Regions from separate parts of the Streptomyces sp. NPDC057280 genome, predicted to be linked through region 2. Evidence: riboswitches for the same ligand, from Rfam matches in the RefSeq annotation. Region 2 holds a riboswitch; each other region holds the start of a gene.
What was found. Region 2 has a riboswitch for cobalamin ahead of metE (5-methyltetrahydropteroyltriglutamate--homocysteine S-methyltransferase). Riboswitches for the same ligand answer to the same signal wherever they lie in the genome.
Positions count from the first base shown of each region.

Region 1: it holds a riboswitch for cobalamin, as region 2 does, so the genes downstream of both, ACFUO4_RS14530 (prenyltransferase/squalene oxidase repeat-containing protein) here and metE (5-methyltetrahydropteroyltriglutamate--homocysteine S-methyltransferase) in region 2, are expected to answer to the same signal.
Region 3: it holds a riboswitch for cobalamin, as region 2 does, so the genes downstream of both, ACFUO4_RS17990 (cobalamin biosynthesis protein) here and metE (5-methyltetrahydropteroyltriglutamate--homocysteine S-methyltransferase) in region 2, are expected to answer to the same signal.

Region 1 is NZ_JBHUYR010000002.1:887,712-889,964, forward strand. It holds gene ACFUO4_RS14530 (prenyltransferase/squalene oxidase repeat-containing protein) at 1-1,242, opposite strand, end outside; cobalamin riboswitch at 1,355-1,490, opposite strand; gene ACFUO4_RS14535 (phosphotransferase) at 1,552-2,196, shown strand; gene ACFUO4_RS14540 (nuclear transport factor 2 family protein) at 2,177-2,253, opposite strand, start outside.
Region 2 is NZ_JBHUYR010000002.1:998,631-1,000,883, forward strand. It holds gene metE (5-methyltetrahydropteroyltriglutamate--homocysteine S-methyltransferase) at 1-1,047, opposite strand, end outside; cobalamin riboswitch at 1,198-1,421, opposite strand; gene ACFUO4_RS15065 (3-hydroxybutyryl-CoA dehydrogenase) at 1,618-2,253, opposite strand, start outside.
Region 3 is NZ_JBHUYR010000002.1:1,639,146-1,641,398, forward strand. It holds gene ACFUO4_RS17985 (cobyric acid synthase) at 1-356, opposite strand, end outside; gene ACFUO4_RS17990 (cobalamin biosynthesis protein) at 353-1,294, opposite strand; cobalamin riboswitch at 1,407-1,548, opposite strand; gene ACFUO4_RS17995 (DUF397 domain-containing protein) at 1,821-2,060, shown strand.

The DNA.
Region 1 (2,253 bases), 110 kb from region 2:
GCCGCGGAGCATCAGGCCGAAGCCGATGAGGGAGCCGAGAAGGAGACCGCCGCCGACGGTCCAGGCGACGGTGAGGGCGCCGTCGTCGTCGTTCTGATCGGACGCCTTGACGTCCTCGGCGGAGGCCGTGGGGGGCTCCGCATTGATGGCCCTCGGGGTCGGGCCGGTCGCGTTCAGAAGGGTGACCAGGTCCTTGCCGCCGAAGCTGTGGACGTCACCCCGGCCGGCCTTGGTGGCGAAGATCAGCTGGGCGTAGGCCGCCGGGCCGCTCTGCTCGGCCCACTTCACGGCGTTGGCCTCCAGCCAGCGCAGGGACGCGGCGGCCTGGTCGTTGTAGCCCGCCGAGGCGAGGGCGACGACCGCGTCGGCCGTGTTGCCGTAGTCGGGCTGGTCCTCGGAGCCGGGCAGCGCCGACTTGAGGTAGCCGTCCTTCTTGAGGGTCTTGGCGAGCCAGGCGGCGCCGTTGTCGGCGGCCACGTCGGCCAGGCCGTCGTCCTGCTTCCCCCGGCAACCCACGGAGGTGTCGGCGTCCTCCTGGGGCCCGGCCGCCAGCACCTCGCCGTAGCCTCCGAGCACCGCCGCGACGGTCGCGTCCGCGTTGGCCGTCAACTTGCCCTTCTTGTCCGGCTGGTAGGCGAAGGCGCCCGCGTCCTTGCTGTCGCACGGGAGGCTGAGCTGCCACAGCGCGTCGAGCGGGGACTTGCCCTCCTTGCGCAGGTTGGGGACCGTCACGCCGGCCTGCGCGAGGGCGCCGACCACGAGGGAGGTGGAGTTCGCGTCGGTGGCCGAGCCCGCGGAGTAGCCCCAGCCGCCGTCCTTGTTCTGCACGGACTTCAACCAGGTGACGGCCTTCTTGACCTGGGTGTCATAGCTCTCGGTGAGTGTGGTGAGCGCCTGGACCGCGACCGCCGTCATGTTCGTGTCGACCATGACCTTGGCGTCGCACGGCTTGTTGGTGTCCGCGCGGAAGGCGGGGAAGGCGCCGCTCGCACACTGCTGTCCCGCCAGCCAGGCCACCGCCGTGTCGGCGGGGTCGACGCTCACCTCGTTCTGCGCCATCAGCGCCAGCGACTGCCGCCACACCCCGTCGTACGTCGGATCACCCGTCCCGTACAACCCGTCCGGTATCACCACCGAGGGCGACGGCGAAGGCGAGGTGGACGGATCGGCGGCCACGGCCGGTGTGGCCGTGCCGATCACGGCGGTGGCGGCCAGGACCGCGGCGCTGCGGCGGACGTTCATGATCGGCGGATGCCTCTCCCTGCAAGGGAGCCGGGCGCACGGGAAACCCCCGGGCGGCTCGGCCCCGTAGACCTCGACGGTGCCGTGCACCGGCCGGATGCCGGTGCGCGTGAGCCGGTCAACTGCTCCGCGCGGGGCGATCCGGCTCGCCGCCCGGACGGGACGGCTCACGGTTGCGGGTCAGCGCCGGAATTGCACCGGCTTCCCCCCGTACGGGTGTGATGACGACGCGGCCACTCTACCCGGCCGTAAACAACCGGCTGAGGGGCTCCTGTGAGGGGCTCCGGGGCGGGGGATAAGTTCGGCCGCATGGAGATCACGGGGAGACTCATCGGCTCGGGGCGGGCGTCCGACGTGTACGAGGTCGACGAGGACTGGGTACTGCGGCGGGACCGGGAGGGGTATGCGGACGCCCTCGCGGAAGCGGCCGTCATGGAACATCTGCGCCGGCACGGCTACCCCGTACCCGAGGTCCGACTGGACGCCTCCTCGCGCAGCGACCTCGTGATGCGGCGGCTGCACGGGCCGACCATGCTGGCCGCCTTCGCCGCCGGCCGGATCGACGCCCGGGAGGCGGGGGCGGTGCTGGCCCGGTTGCTGCGGCAACTGCACGCCGTTCCGGGACGGATCGTCCACCTCGACCTCCACCCCGACAACGTGATGCTCACCGACGACGGGCCCTACGTCATCGACTGGGCCAACGCCGAGGAAGGCGACCCCGGCCTCGACTGGGGCATGTCCGTGGTCATCCTCGCCCAGGTCGCCGTCGGCGAGGAGGCGATCGCCGAGCCCGCCCGCGCGATGCTGGCCGCGCTGCTCGCCGACCCGTCCGAGCTCACGGAGGAGGGGCTGGCGGAGGCCCTCAGGCGACGGGCGGTCAATCCGACGATGAGCCGGAGCGAGACCGAACTGCTCGGTGCCGCCGCGGACTTGATCAGGACGTTCCTGCCCTGACCACCGGCGTCGGCCCCCCGAACGGCAGCCTCAGCCGTCGCGCCGCCAGCAGCCACG
Region 2 (2,253 bases):
GTCGCGTTCGGCGGCGGCGTCGAGTGGGACGTGCAGGAGGGAGCAGGAGGCGGCCACGTCCACCCGGTCCGCCAGGCCCAGCAGCGTGCCGAGCGTGGCCAGCGACTTCTCCAGGTCGTTGACCCAGATGTTGCGGCCGTTGACGACACCGGCGACCAGACGCTTGCCCGGCAATCCGCCGACCGATGCCAGGTCGTCGAGGTTGGCGGCGCCGGCCTCGGTGAAGTCCAGGGCCAGACCTTCCACCGGGGCCTGGGCGAGGACGGGCAGGGCCTCGCCGAGCCGGTCGAAGTAGGAGGCGACCAGCAGCTTCGGCCGGTCGGTGAGCGCGCCGAGATCCCGGTAGGCGCGGGCGGCGGCGTTCAGCTCGGCCCGGGTGCGGTCCTGGACCAGGGCGGGCTCGTCGAGCTGCACCCACTCGGCGCCGGCCGCCCGCAGGTCGGCGAGGACCTCGGCGTACACCGGCAGCAGCCGGTCGAGGAGGGTGAGCGGCTCGAAGTCGGCGGGGACGCCGGGCGCGGGCTTGGCCAGCAGGAGGTAGGTGATCGGGCCGACCACGACGGGCCGGGCCGTCAGGTCCAGTGCCAGGGCTTCCTTCAGCTCGGCGACCTGCTTGGTCGTGTCGGCGGCGAACACGGTGTCCGGGCCGAGTTCGGGGACCAGGTAGTGGTAGTTGGTGTCGAACCACTTGGTCATCTCCAGCGGCGCGACGTCCTGGGTGCCGCGGGCCATCGCGAAGTAGCCGTCCAGGGCGTCGGTGTCGACGGCGTCCCGGTGCCGCTTGGGGATCGCGCCGACCATGACGGTGGTGTCCAGGACGTGGTCGTAGTACGAGAAGTCACCGGTCGGAACCTCGTGGATGCCTGCCTCGGCGAGCTGGCGCCAGTTCGTACGGCGCAGCTCGGCGGCGGTGTCCTGGAGCGTGGCGGCACTGACGCGGCCCTTCCAGTAGCCCTCGATGGCCTTCTTCAGTTCCCGGCTCTGTCCCTGGCGGGGGTAGCCGTACACGGTGGCCCGTGCTGCCGCGGCTGCGGACTTCGGTGTCACGGAGATCTCCTTCGCGAGATGATTCCCTGAAATCCCGGCGACGGGACGCGAGCGCGAAGGGGTGACGGACCGGACGGAAACGCCTCGTCGGCCGTCCGCCCGCTCTGTACGCCGACCCGCCCACGAGGTCACCGGGATATCCACGCACGAGTTCGTACGCGGGCAACGGGCAGGTCTTCGGACTCACGGGCACGTCTCTGTCGTACGAGACACCTACTGGCCGTCGCTTCCCAGACCCCGTATCTCGGGTCCAGTGCGTATGACGGCGGTCGTTCCCGCTCACCGCTGCGGGGCAGTCCCGGATTCCCACCGGGTTCCCTCTTACGACGCATCCCGCCTGGCGGACGGGGCGAACCAGCTGCACCGGCCAGCCTAAAGGGCTGGCCAGGAGTCCGGAGGGTCGCGTCCACCATTCGGATGGTGAGCTGGTACACGCGGATCACAGGTGTGAAGCGGGCCGAGGGCGGGAAACGCCGCACACGCGTCACCCGCCCTTTCCCCTGTCAGCGCCTGCCGGACCCTCACCCGGCGGCGCGGTCCGGGCCCCTCAGCCCGGGTTCGCCAGGATGCTCAGTCCTGGGCGTAGGTGTGGAACCCCCGGCCGGTTTTACGGCCCAGCAGCCCCGCCTCGACCATCCGCTGGAGCAGCGGCGGAGGGGCGTAGAGGGGTTCCTTGAACTCGTCGTAGAGCGATTCGGCGATCGAGGCGACGGTGTCGAGGCCGATCAGGTCCGCCAGCTTCAGCGGGCCCATGGGGTGGGCGCAGCCCAGTTCCATCCCGGTGTCGATGTCAGCGGCGGTGGCGAAGCCGGACTCGGCCATCCGGACGGCGGACAGCAGGTAGGGGACGAGGAGGGCGTTGACGACGAACCCCGCCCGGTCCCGGGAGTGGATGACCGTCTTGCCCAGGGTTTCGGTGGCGAAGCGCTCGACGGCGGCCACGGTCTCGGGGGCCGTGTGCAGGGAGGTCACGACCTCGACGAGCGGCAGGACCGGGACGGGGTTGAAGAAGTGCAGGCCCATGACCCGGTCGGCGCGGCCGGTGGCCATGCCGAGCCGCATGATCGGCAGGGAGGAGGTGTTGGTGGCCAGGATTGCGTCCGGGTCCTCGACGATCTTGTCGAGGGCGGCGAAGATCTCCGTCTTCGCGTCGGCGTTCTCGATGATGGCCTCGATCACGAGCTGCCGGTCGGCCAGGTCGTCGAG
Region 3 (2,253 bases), 640 kb from region 2:
TCGAGCACGGTACCGAGCAGCTTCTGCTGCCGCCCGCCGTGATACCCGCGCGCGCTCATCTCACCGACGGGCTTGCCCATCAGCACGACCTGGCTGCTCTGCTCCCCACCGGGCTTGAGCAGCACGGGATTCATCAGCGCGGTCGGCTCGACCCGACAGGCCTGGGCCTGCATGGCCTGCGCCCGCCCGATCTCCGCGCCCTCCCGCGTCACGAACGAATTGAGGGACATGTTCTGCGCCTTGAACGGCGCGACCTTGACCCCCTGCCGCACCAGCCACCGGCAGATCCCGGCGGTGACGACACTCTTGCCGGCGTCGGAGGTGGTCCCGGCGACGAGCAGCCCGCCCCCGCTCATGAGGCACGCCCTTTCCGCAGAGCCCGCGCGGCGACCGAGACGCCGAGCGCGAGCAGCCCGACGCGCCGGGACAGCCGTACGGCGCGCTCGATGTCCTGTGTGTCCACGGCCCGCCCGGCCCGGTTGAGGACGGGCCGGTGCTCGACCCGCCCGCCGTACGACAGGGTCCCCCCGAGCCGCACCCCGAGCGCCCCCGCGAACGAGGCCTCGACGGGCCCGGCGTTGGGACTCGGGTGCTTGCCGGCATCCGCCCGCCAGGCGCGCAGCGCACCCCGCGGATCACCACCGCTCACCGTCGTGAGTACGGCGGTGAGCCGTGCCCCCGGCCATCCGGCGAGGTCGTCGAGCCGGGCGGAGGCCCAGCCGTACCGCCGGTACCGCTCGGACTTGTGCCCGACCATGGCGTCGAGGGTGTTGACGGCCCGGAACCCGAGCAGCCCCGGCACGCCGGCGAGCGCCCCCCACACCAGCGCACCGACCACGGCATCGGAGGTGTTCTCGGCGACGGACTCGACGACGGCCCGGGCGATCCCGTCGGCGTCGAGGGCCTGCGGATCGCGCCCGCACAGATGCGGCAGCCGGGCGCGAGCGCCCTCGACATCACCCGCCTCCAGGGCCCGCCCGACACCCCGCGCCTCCCGCGCGAGCGAGGTCCCCCCGACGACGGCCCAGGTGGCGGCGCCGGTCAGTACGACGGAAGCGGTACGGGAAGGACGTACGACTCTCTCGGCCACGGCACCCAGCGCCACGGCACCCCCGGCACACACGGCGGTGTGCAGCACGCCCCATCCCCGGTGGTCCCGCCACAGCACCCGCTCCACGGCACCGGCGGCCCGCCCGAACGCGGCGACCGGATGCCCCCGGCGCGGATCACCGAGCAGCAGATCCCCGACGAGCCCGGCGGCGGCGCCGTACGCGAAGACGCGATCGGCACGCATCGGCTCAGCCGGCCGTGGGGTCGGGCAGCGACCTCGTGGCTGTCCGGGTGCTGTACCTCAAACGGCAGGCGAGCATGGCGACATGTCCTCACTCAGGGTGTCCACGCCCTGGTTCGACGAGACCGGCGGTGGGAGTTCCTGGCTCCCGGGGCTACCTACCCCGGTGACAGTGGCGGGACCGCGCCGGATTCACACCGGACTTCCTCCCTGGCCGCCGTACTTGGCCCCGGCAGTCCACCACGGGCCCGGAAGAGCCGTCAACTCGCTGTTGACCTGCGAAGGGAGAGTGTGCTGAGGCCCACAGAGCGGGATGGCGGCGGCCATGACGCGTCCACGCCGTCCCGAAGGGGAAAGAGACCTGAGAGAGTCGCACAGGGAACCGGCGGGCAGTACGAACGAACAGGGCAGAACCGGCTGTTTCGGGTCGGTGACCACGAGCTACCTTCGCGGCCCCAGGGCGGAGCGATACGCTGCTGCGAGAGACGGGTCGCGTCGAGGTGCTGACACTCGGTAGGGGGAGGTCGGCGTGATCGACGGGCATCCGTCCGAGCGGCAGGCACAGCTGCATGAGCAGGCGCAGCTGCGATGGCACAAGAGCAGCTACTCCACCGTTCCCAGCGAGGACTGCCTGGAGCTGGCGGTGGACGAGGAAACCGTACGAGTCCGTGATTCGAAGTGGCGCCAGGGGCCCGGGCTGACCTTCGGTCGTAATGCCTGGGGGACCTTCCTGGGGCGGCTTGTGTCCCCGGAGCGGGACGGCCGGTGACGGTCCGTCCTGCGTGACGGGAGGGGTGGGCAGATGCGCGGCGGGCGGACGAGGGATGTCTCGTCACCACGGATCCGGCGGACCACGAGCGGCACGACGAGACTTGAGATCGCCGTGGCGGTCGTGGTCTGCGTGGGATCCGGAGTGCTCGCGGTGGCAGGCGGGGCCGCGATCGCGCTGCTGGTTCCGGGGC